Regions from separate parts of the Sporosarcina sp. GTC18466 genome, predicted to be linked through region 1. Evidence: riboswitches for the same ligand, from Rfam matches in the RefSeq annotation. Region 1 holds a riboswitch; the other holds the start of a gene.
The links. A riboswitch is a leader RNA that binds a small molecule or an ion and turns the genes downstream of it on or off. The one in region 1 is predicted to bind lysine.
Positions count from the first base shown of each region.

Region 2: it holds a riboswitch for lysine, as region 1 does, so the genes downstream of both, ACZ5FK_RS15475 (Na+/H+ antiporter NhaC family protein) here and dapA (4-hydroxy-tetrahydrodipicolinate synthase) in region 1, are expected to answer to the same signal.

Region 1 covers NZ_AP044037.1:2,662,190-2,667,914, reverse strand. The annotation lists gene ACZ5FK_RS13190 (MgtC/SapB family protein) at 1-661, opposite strand, end outside; gene ACZ5FK_RS13185 (hypothetical protein) at 799-1,026, shown strand; gene ACZ5FK_RS13180 (hypothetical protein) at 1,069-1,191, opposite strand; lysine riboswitch at 1,611-1,788, shown strand; gene dapA (4-hydroxy-tetrahydrodipicolinate synthase) at 1,908-2,819, shown strand; gene uvsE (UV DNA damage repair endonuclease UvsE) at 2,855-3,820, opposite strand; gene ACZ5FK_RS13165 (ABC transporter ATP-binding protein) at 3,920-5,725, opposite strand, start outside.
Region 2 covers NZ_AP044037.1:3,086,949-3,092,673, reverse strand. The annotation lists gene ACZ5FK_RS15475 (Na+/H+ antiporter NhaC family protein) at 1-1,447, opposite strand, end outside; lysine riboswitch at 1,575-1,748, opposite strand; gene yunB (sporulation protein YunB) at 2,314-3,096, opposite strand; gene ACZ5FK_RS15465 (bifunctional metallophosphatase/5'-nucleotidase) at 3,147-4,514, opposite strand; gene ACZ5FK_RS15460 (sulfite exporter TauE/SafE family protein) at 4,516-5,340, opposite strand; gene ACZ5FK_RS15455 (DUF72 domain-containing protein) at 5,340-5,725, opposite strand, start outside.

The DNA of each region.
Region 1 (5,725 bases):
TCACCCCTTCAATCTGCTGCAACATGCCAATGACCGTGTTCTCATCCCACCGTTTCGACGGCTGAAGTTTTATCAAAATGCTGTAGCCGGTTTCCGATTCGCCTTTTTGCAGTTTAATTTGATAGTCCTTGATGGGAAGTCCAGCTTTCGTCATGACGGAAATAATCTGTTCAATCGCTTTCGTCTCGGTGACATCTATGCGAAGGCGCATCACTTTCGGGATGACCGGACTGAACAGGCGTTTCAAAAACTCGAGTCCCAAAATGACAAGAAGCCCTGCAGTGATACTGATCGTATACATGCCAGCGCCGACCGCAAGCCCGATGCCCGCAGTCGCCCAGATGCCGGCAGCTGTTGTCAGCCCCCGGATGGACGTGCGTTGCACAAGGATCATGCCCGCGCCTAGGAACCCGATGCCGCTCGGAATGGATGCGGCAATCCGGCTCGGATCCAGCTTGATATTTTCCCCGATTACGTCCTGAAAGGCATATTTTGAGACGATCATGAACACGGCGCTTCCGATCGCGACAAGAAAATGCGTACGCAGTCCAGCTTCCTTGAATCGTTTTTCCCGTTCCAGTCCGATCAGTGCGCCAAGCGCTCCCGCGACAATCAGCCTGATAATATATTCCACATCCATCGACATCCCGATCACACCCATCTATTCTCCGTTTTACCTCATCCCTTCCCCATCTTGCTTTCAGCTAATCAATTGCGGACCTGAAATCCAGTTATCATATGCAACTTTTGTGTATTGCCGGTATGATTGGATCAGGTGCAGACAAGGAGGTGAGCCGAATGGGAAAATGCACAATCGACCATACACAAGAGGACGTCCGCCAAAAATTGAAAGAGCAGCAGGCGTTCCTTCCCCCTGCCCTGCATGACTTGGTATCCGGATTTCTCAGACAGCCTCGCGGCCAAGAGGTGCTGAACGAAGTGTTTCATCTGTTGAAGAAATATGACCTGTCGACGGATGCCGAGCAAGAACGAAGGAACGAAGAGCTGAAGAAATGGGTGAAATAAAAAAGCGGAGGCAGGATGTCTCCCTCTCCGCTTCTTTCCCGTTCAGTTTGTAAATGACAAGATCGCATTTTTGCCAAAACGCTTCATAGCGTCTTTGGCTTCCAATTCAAGTGCAAATTCGAAAATCCGTACATTCTGCTGTTCAAACAATGTGATGACCCACATGTCTAACCGCTCCTTTGATAATAGTTTTGCGCTTCCTGGACATTGTGACGATCGTCTGTTGCTATCTCCATCATACACGCTTTCGCTTTGCTTGGAAGGGCTGTTGTGAAGGGTTTCACAAATCAGTCATACTCAAGCGCTTACATATGAAAGGTTTGTGAATTCCCTTTTCAAAGGCTGTAAAACCGGCTGCAAGGGAGCTGTGTATGTGGTGAATCAAACAGGATCCTTGCCGTTTTTCAAGATCGATCCGAACAGATCCGTTGAACCCGCTGGCTTGTGTTCCGGAGCAGTAATCCGATTATATATATGTGTGTTTTCATATTAATTTCACAATCCGGATAGTAGCCTGTTGCATTTCCTTCTCGGAACGGGTACAGTAGTAGTAATTTAACATTCACTTATTTCGCAAGTTTTGAAGTAAGGATAGAGGCGCAAAAACCATTAGTACCTAGTCAGAGGATGATGAGATCCCGTGAAGACTAGTGGAAAGGGGAATTTGCCGAAGTGGAGAGACCTCATTGTCTCGAAGCTGGTTCTGTGCTGAACAAGTGCAGGATTGTCATATAGGAAACTATATGGAGGGCTATCTGATGCAAGAAATACACCAAGTATTTCTAAGCAGCAACGGACCCTCGTTGCTGCTTTTTGCGTTCCGCGTTTCATGCCCTTCTCCCTCTATGGTTTGAAAAAAACAGATAAGGATGTGGAGAAAGATGAATTTTGGACAACTTGTAACTGCTATGGTGACCCCTTTTGATGAACACGGAGAGATCGACTACCCCGCGACCCGGAACTTGATCGAGCATTTGATTGCGACTGGAACGGACGGTATCGTCGTTTCAGGCACAACCGGAGAATCCCCGACCCTGACGAATGATGAGAAGGTGGAACTATTCCAGTTCACGGTGGAAGTTGTGCGTGGCCGCATTCCCGTCATTGCCGGCACCGGCTCGAACAACACAAGGGAATCGATCGAATTGACAAGACAGGCGGAGCTTTCTGGCGTCGACGGAGTCATGCTCGTCACGCCGTATTATAATAATCCTTGCCAGGAAGGCCTTTATACGCATTTTAAAACAATCGCCGAATCCACCGCTCTGCCGGTCATGCTTTACAATGTGCCGGGCCGCAGCGTCATCTGCATGAGCCCGGAGACGATCATCCGTCTTGCAGACATCCCGAACATCGTAGCCATCAAAGAGGCGAGCGGCAATCTGGATGCGATGGCGCGGATCATCGAACGGACGCCTGAGGACTTCTCCCTATATAGCGGAGACGATGCATTGACCATTCCTGTACTCGCAATCGGCGGCGTCGGAGTCGTTTCTGTCGCTTCGCATATTGTCGGAAGAGACATGCAGTCCATGATCCAAAGCTTCAAGCGCGGCCAGATGAACGAGGCATCGCGCCTCCATCGTCGTTTGCTGCCAGTCATGAAGGCCCTTTTCGCTGCGCCGAATCCCGCTCCGACAAAAGCGGCATTGAACTTACAGGGCATTCCTGTCGGCGGCGTGCGTCTGCCGATGATGCCGCTGAACGACGATCAGCTGCATGCCTTGCGCGAAAAGCTGCCGTTCGTTCCTGCGACGTATCCGCAGATGGCCCAGAATATTATCGGCTTGTAAACTGGAGAACGGCCCGTCTCATGAGGGCCGTTTTTTCATTTTATATAAAATGAAGATCCGTCGATGATTTCAATGTCTCCCCTCTTCTTCACATCCTCCATAAGCGCGAAAAGGGCCGCATCTTTCTTCTTCGCTTCAATCATGCAGTCGATTTGCGAAACGCTTCCGCGGATCCCCTGCAAGAAGTCAAAAAACATATCCGGGTCTACGTAATCCGCATGGTGGCGGAATTCCTTCTCGCTTTTCGGACTGGAGATATGCATCTTGATCGGCAGCGTCGAGTCCTTCCAGGTGGAGACGACGCGGGCCCACTTATCTTCCCAAGCCTCCTCGTAGTGATGTGCTTGGTGGTGATGATAGTCGAAGACGAGCGGGATGGAGAGCTTTTCACAGAGATACAATGTATCTTCCAAGGTAAAGGATGTGTCGTCATTCTCCAGCATGATCATCTGCTGGATTGCCCTTGGGATATCGCTCCAGTTGGAAATGAACCGCTCCAGCGAATCGGCAGTGTCCTTGTAGTTGCCGCCTACGTGAAGGACGCATCGGTTCACCGGCTCGATCTTCATGCCCTTCAGCAACTGGTAATGCGTTTTCAAAGAGGTTACTGAATTGGCCAGCACTTCCGGTTTCATTGAATTCAGCACGACAAAATGATCCGGATGAAAATCGACCCGCATTTCGTGCTCTTTGACAAAGGCTCCGATCTCCCGCAGCTTTTCCCGCAGTGGACGCATATAATCCCAGCCCGCGAGCTCTTCATGGTTGGCGAGCGGTATCAGTCTTGAGGAGAATCGATAAAAATGGATGTCGTTAAATGCGTTATGCTTCAGCAGCCTGAGCGTGTTTTCCAAGTTTGTCTGTGCAATCCGTTCCAATTTGCGGATCGCCGCCTCGCGGTCCCCGATTTTCTGGAACTGTGCGAACGTCATCGTTTTGGATGGGGAAGCGTTTTCCAGCTCCATACTCATCGCCACGTAGCCGAGACGCACTTTCGTCACATCCTCACCTCCAACTATGTACTCCGCTTAGTCTTTGCCCAGGATGGATAACTATGCAAAAAAGCCAGGCATCCCGCTAGGAGACACCTGGCTTTCCATTTACATGGCGGGGCGGTCTGAGAACTGGCTGTAGTACAAATCCGCATAGAACCCTTTCTGCTCAAGCAGTTCTTCATGGGTTCCCTGCTCAATGACTTTCCCTTGATCCATGACAAGAATAAGGTCTGCGCCTTGGATTGTGGACAGCCGGTGGGCGATAACAAAGCTCGTACGCCCTTCCATCAGCCGGTTCATCGCCTGCTGGATGAGCAGTTCCGTCCGCGTATCGACGCTTGACGTCGCTTCATCCAGAATCATGATTGCCGGATCCGCAAGAACCGCGCGGGCAATCGTAATGAGCTGCTTCTGGCCTTGCGAGACATTCGAAGCAGATTCATTGAGCACCGTATCGTACCCTTCCGGAAGCGTGCGGATGAACTGGTCGGCGCGCGCCGCCTCTGCCGCTTCCATGATCTGCTCTTCTGTCGCATTTTTATTGCCGTACGCAATATTGTCTTTGATTGTCCCGTTAAAGAGCCATGTATCCTGCAGAACCATTCCGAAATGGCTGCGCAGTTCCGGTCGTGACATATCCCGCGTATCCACTCCGTCAATCGTGATCCGTCCGCCATCCAGTTCATAGAAACGCATGAGCAAGTTGATGATAGTCGTTTTCCCCGCTCCGGTCGGCCCGACAATTGCGACTGTCTGACCCGGTTTTACATGGACATTCATATCCTCAATCAGTAAATCGTCTCCATAGCCGAAGTCGACATGCTCAAATGCGACTTCCCCGCGCGGGTGCTCAAGGCGGACCGTATCCGTCTCATTCACTTCTTCTTCCTTGTCGAGCAGTTCGAAGACACGTTCCGCTGCTGCGATTGTCGACTGGATGACGTTCGCGATGTTGGCCGTCTGGGTGATCGGCTGCGTGAACTGCCGCATATACGTGATGAACGCCTGGATATCCCCGATCAGGATAGCCCTCTTCGTAACTAGGATGCCCCCGATGACGCAGATGAGCACATAGCTGAGATTGCCGATCAAGGTCATCATCGGCATAATGATGCCTGAGATGAACTGCGCTTTCCTGCCCGCCTCATACAGCTCTTCATTCACCGCTTCAAACTGGCCGATCGCTTTCTTCTCATGGCCGAACACTTTCACGACTTGGTGGCCTGTGTACATCTCTTCGATATGGCCGTTCAAGTTCCCAAGTGTCCGCTGCTGATCCGCAAAGTATTTCTGGGATCTTTTCAGGAATGGCCCAATGACGAAAAGCGACAGGGGCAGCGTCACGAGTGCGATGATCGTCAGCATCGGGCTGATATAGAACATCATGATGAGAATTCCGATGATCGTGACGACCGAAGTGATGAACTGCGTGATTGTCTGCTGCAGCGTATTGCCGACTGTATCAATATCATTCGTCATGCGGCTGAGCGTATCTCCGACCGGGTGGCCGTCATAATATTTCAGCGGCAGCTTTTCCAGTTTCCGGTTGACGTCCTCCCGGAGTGCAAACACCGTCCGTTGCGATACCCCTGCCATGATGTATTGCTGAATGTAGCTGAAGATGCTGCTGATCACATATAAGCCCGCAAGAAGAAGCAAGAGTTTCCCGATCGCGGTGAAATCAATTGCCGCATCCGGATCACCCGTGAACTTGCCATACGCCCCTTCGAAGAGTTCCGTGATCGCGTTCCCCATGATTTTCGGACCGAGGATCATGAACACTGTGCTGAGCACCGCGGCTGCAAAGACGCCAATCAGCTTTCCTCGATGCGGTTTCAAATAGCGAAGCAGTCTGCGCAGCGTCCCTTTGAAATTCTTCGGCTTGTTTTTCGCCATCATATTCTTTCCGCC
Region 2 (5,725 bases), 420 kb from region 1:
CGGCAGCCGCTATGCTTGCCGCAATCAATGCATACGGCAGCTGTGTCGAAACGTGGTCCATATGATTGCAGCCTGCCCCTGTCGAAGAGAGGATTGTCGTGTCGGATATCGGGGAACAATGATCTCCGAATACTGCTCCTGCAAGCACCGCAGACAGCGCCGGCAATAACAATTCAGGTTCCGCATTCAGCATGATCGTGCCTGCGATCGGCAAGAGGATGCCGAACGACCCCCAGGAAGTGCCTGTCGCAAATGCCATCAGGCCGGCAAGGACGAACATGAGGACCGGTATGAACGTGACCGGGATGTTCGATTCGCTGACCACCCTGGAAAGGAATTGGCCCGTCTCCAGAATGTCGATCAAATGCGTGAGCGACCACGCGAAAATCAAAATCAAAACCGCAGGCATCATCGCCTTCAACCCGCTGATGAACGCTTTTCCGACGAGGCCGGCTGATGCCGTCTCATTCTTCTTCATCTGCGTGCCATAGAGGATGACAGCGATCAGGATACCCGCAATTCCGCCGGTCACCAGCGATTTTGGCACATCCGTATTCTCGAAGATCGACCAGATGCTCGCCGATCCGCCGATCGTATACCCTGTATAGATCATCATCCCGAACGTCACCGCGACGAGCGTGATGATCGGCGCAATCAGGTCGCGCACTTTCCCGAACGGATGGACCGGGAACTCATCTTTGAGCTGGCCGGGAATGTCTTTTGATGCATCGTACAATTCACCCGTCTGCTCCGCGCGTTCTTCGTGTTTCTTCATTGTGAAGAAATCGATGTTCGTCCAGGCGAAGAAAATGACCATGGCAAGCGTGACAATCGCATAGAAGTTCATCGGCACCATGAGCATAAATGCAGACAGCGGCGAATAATTCAGCGCGGCCGTCGAACCGAGGATCAGGGCCAGCTGGCCGATCAGGAATGCGCCCCAGCTCGAGATCGGCGAGATGACGCAGACCGGAGCGGATGTCGAGTCGATGAAATACGCAAGTTTCGCCCGGGAGATTTGATGGCGGTCCGTGATCGGACGCGCAATCTGGCCGACCGCAAGCGCATTGAAATAATCATCGACGAAAATCAGGATGCCGACGATGAACGTCAGCAATTTCGCGCCCCGTTTTGTGCGGATGCGCTTCACCGCCCACTCCGCGAACGCCCGGCTGCCGCCGGACAGGCTGACAAGCGCCGTGATGACGCCGAGCATCAGAATGAAGAGCATGATGAAAATATTATACGTATTCCATTCGCCATCCGACCAGAAGGACACGATCATCCCCGACCATAGCTGCCGGAGCGTCTCCCCTGGTGAAAATGACGCGACGAGCAAAGCAGCCGCCACAATCCCGCTGCCGAGCGACAGCAAAACCCTTTTCGTCACCAGTACCATCAAAATCGCGATGAGCGGCGGTACAATCGATACCCATGTTCCAATCATACTAACTCCTCCTATTCATCCGAGGATCTGTAGAAGAAAATGAAAAGCCGATACCCCGTCGCACTATGCGACCTGGTATCGGCTGTCTACTGTTCGTCTGTTGGATAAAACGTTCGTTATCTAACGTACGATGTGTAGCTCATCATGCGCAAATGCATGACAGTGCCATCCCTGTTCGGAATGACCCCAGCTTGAAGGGCCTGACAACCCATTCAGCTTCGGCAATGCTTCCTTTTACATGCGGTCAACGGCGTCACCCTCGCGCATGCGACTCATAAGCATCGCAGCCTCTACCTAATCGATGTTCCTCTGTTGTGTATAAGATTATCAAGCTTTTACGGAGAAATCAAGGGGTTGCAGTAAACGCGGAAAGTTCTTGCAACTTGGCTGGGGGGAGTTGGTTGGGAGGACGGCTGTTTATAGGCAGATAGGCAGAGGCTGTTTATGGCTGATGAGCGACCGTTTACGACCCGCGCACGCCCATTTAGCCAGGCGAGCGACCGTTTATGGCTGTCGAACGACCGTTTAGCCAGAGGAACGACCGTTTACGACCGGCGTGCGCCCGTTTAGCCAGAGGAACGACCGTTTACGACCCGCGAACGCCCGTTTAGCCAGAGGAACGACCGTTTACGACCAACGAACGCCCGTTTAGCCAGAGGAACGACCGTTTACGACCCGCGAACGCCTGTTTAGCCAGATGAACGACCGTTTACGACCGATGAACGCCCATTTAGCCAGAGGAACGATCGTTTACAGAAATCAAGCACCTATATCCCCTGCATCAAAGCAGCCATTCCACGTCCTCATCATGTTAATCACGTCCCCCCCAAAAAACCGCCAGCCTCTTGTGGCCGGCGGTTCCCTATCTATTGTCCGCCTTTCAGCGGCATGGGGACTTCGATTTGCGGCGGGTTGCCTCCGCCTTGATTGTAAATCTGCGGGATCGGGCTTTGGATCATGCCGAAGGCGACGAGGATCTTCTGTTCGACTGTGCTCGTTCGAGTCGCGAGGGGAACGATGATCTGCACGTTGACTTTGACGATGATGTTCACTTCGACAATGGCGTTGTTGATGCCGAATTCTTCCACGCTCGATTCGACGTCGGTGTGCACGTTGCCGATGACGTGGAAGCGGATGGGGATTTTCGGCCCGAGGTTTCCGAGCAGCGGGATGTTGGTCGCTTGGCCGACGGGCACATAGAAAACGACGCCGCCGTGGCTTTCCATCGCTTTCGGGTCATATTCGACGTTTTCACCCATGGGCAGCAAGTCGAGATTGCCGCCCTCCGCCAATTCCAGATGCGTCTCGACCAGGCTGTGGATTTCAGCCATTGTCCGGTTAATGATTTCCGTATCGAATTGGGTCGTCACCATGACGCCTGTTTCGTTTGGAACATTTTTGATGACATCATTGGCGTTGTACACTTCCGTACTCCGCGATTTGATCGCTTGGGTGATGACATATGCGGCAATCCGTTCCGTCTCCATTTCCGCGTATCGTATGTAAATGGGGGTCAGCTGAGAATTGATGTAATATAAAAACAACGCAATGGATAGCAGGAACGCAGGCAGAAGAAGCGGGGGGATCCATCGCCTTTTCTTCCTGTTCCGCTGTTTTGACTTGCGCGGGGCTTGACCGTAGAATTTCAATACGACTCCTCCTGCTACAAAATATGCAGAAGAAAGGCCGTTTTATACCATCAATTCCCCGCCAGCCGAGCTTTCCCGTACCATGCGGCGACATCCCGGATCAACTCGGGCATGATGTATTCCTTCGGCGCTTCCTGCAGCTGCGGAAAGAAAAAGCCGAACGTGAACATGTCGAGCGTCACAAGCCGGTACAGCTTTGAATCGTCAGCCGCTTCTCCGCGGATGACAAGCTGTCCATCCACCATCTCCAGCTGCTCCCAGATGAGCGAGCCCATGATCGTTCCGCGGAAACCGAGACCTTTGATTTCGGAAGGCGGCCATTCGGGATTCAGCGACAATTCATATACTTCTTTCAGCTGCGCGCCTGTCAATGTAACGACGCACGGGTTGATCGGATGCGGCAGAATGGAATGCAGATCGCCTTTCGTCACCCATCCTTCCTGCAGCCCGCCGAGGAAGATACCCGCATTGAATAGAGCGCAATCCGCCTCGGTGTAGGCGATCAACGCTTCTCCGAAAAACGTTGACAGCCCGCTGTTGCCGAACAATTCGTTTGGCAACGCCTCGGTACTGTAGAAGACACGATCTTTCAGCGCCTCTTTTCCCCGGCGCATCAGTTCAGCGGCCGTTTCGGTGTCTCCCTCTTCCCTCGGCAGCTCCGCAGCTGGCAAAACAGCTGCTTGCAGCGACGTGCGTGCTCCGCTTTCATCGAATTCAGCAGTCACATGTCCGGCATAATCGCCGAATTTCCCGGTCGCCGCGAGCAGCGTGCCGTTCGCCCATTCCCCTTCCGGAAATAAATGATGGGTATGCCCTCCTAAAATCAGATCGATGGCATCCGTCAGGCCCGCCAGCTTCCTGTCTTCATGCATGCCGAGATGCGATAGGCACACGACAAAATCCGTTCGCTCCCGCAGTTCCTCCGCCAGTTCAACGAGCAGGCCAAGCGGTTCCTCGATGCGCCAGCCGAGCTGTGAATAGAAGGCCGTATAGACGGCAGTGGCACCGATGACGCCGATGCGCAGTCCGCTGCGCGCCTCATATATTTTATACAGGTCTGCCCATTTCGGCAGCGTGCCGTCCACTTCCCGCAAATTGGCGACAATGACGTCAAACGCCGCCCCCGCATACAAGGTGCCAAGCGCGTTTTTGGACAGTGTTATCCCTTCGTTGTTGCCGATGGTCACCGCATCATAGCCCGCCCGGTTGAGCAAAGCGACATTCCCTTTGCCGGACGTCCCTTCCGTGAACGGATGGGACCTGTCGACGTGATCGCCGATGTCGAATAGAAAACAGGCATCCCCGTCAGCGAGATGCCTTTCTTTTGATTCGATGAAAAACCGTTCGATCTGCGGCCAGTTGCCAAAATGGCTATGAATGTCATTTGTGTGATAAATATGGAGTTCCCTCTTCTTCATGTCATCCCCAAATCCCTTCATAGATCGATCTGAGTCCGAATAATAGGAGCATGATCCGCAAAACTGTGACAAGCGTATCTGAGTTCATCTTCTTGTTCAGCATGGATCCGATCGTCCCGCCGATATACGCGCCTGGAATGACCGGCAGCGTATACAGCCACGGCACATTCCCGAGGGAAATATGGGTGACCGAGTTGACGAGCGCAGACAGGAAAACCATGAGCATCGATGTGCCGACCGCAACATGCGGCGGGAACAGGAACAGGAGGATCATCGCAGGGACGATCATCGTGCCGCCGCCGATGCCGAACAGTCCGGACGTGAAACCGATGACGAACGTCAACACGAGCGCGAACCAGATCGGGTAGCCGTACACATGCGACTCGCCTTGCGGATCGATGAATACGCGTTCCTTGCCGTGATCGACGAACCAGTGGATCGGTTTCAAATATTTCCGTGCGAGCAGAAGCACCGACAGGACGATAAGCAAAATGCCAAAGTATAGATTGAATGATTGCAAGCCGAGGCTTTTATTGAAAAATGCGCCGATCAGCGTCCCCGGCACGGTGCCAGCGAAGAAGATCAATCCACTCTTATAATCGACCGTTTTCATCTTCATATGCGAAATGGTCGATGATAATCCGTTGAATACCATCATGATGACCGATAAGCCGACGACGCTCTGCGGCGTGATGCCAGGAATCCAGCCGAGATCGATGCCGATCAAGAGAGTGAGCGGGACGAGGATCGTTCCGCCGCCGAGCCCGACGATCGAGCCGAGAATTCCGGCCGTGGCTCCGATAATTGCGAGCAGTACATAGGCCATCATCCTTCGTCACTTCCAAACAGGTCGAGCTGGCGCGAAGAGAGTCCGTCCTGCCCGATGCCGAGCATCTGTTCAAACCGTTTCGCATTTTCCGCTGCATGGCCCCCGGAATTATTATTGAAGACGATATAAACACGCTCGGATGCTGCTTCGAGCGTGTTTGCCGCTTCTTCGATCTCCTTCAGCTCATCATCCGAATAGTTATAGAGATAGCGGACTTTGCGCCACTCCTTGCTGTCGCCTGTCGTATTGACCCAGCCCGCGGTATTGCGGCCGTGCAGCCGCAAGAATGCTTTATCGGGACGGGTCGCGACTGCGAAGAGCGGGATGCTCCCTGTTCCTGCCTGCGGTTCATCGGCCGCTGCGTGGATGGCGCCGAGCTCCC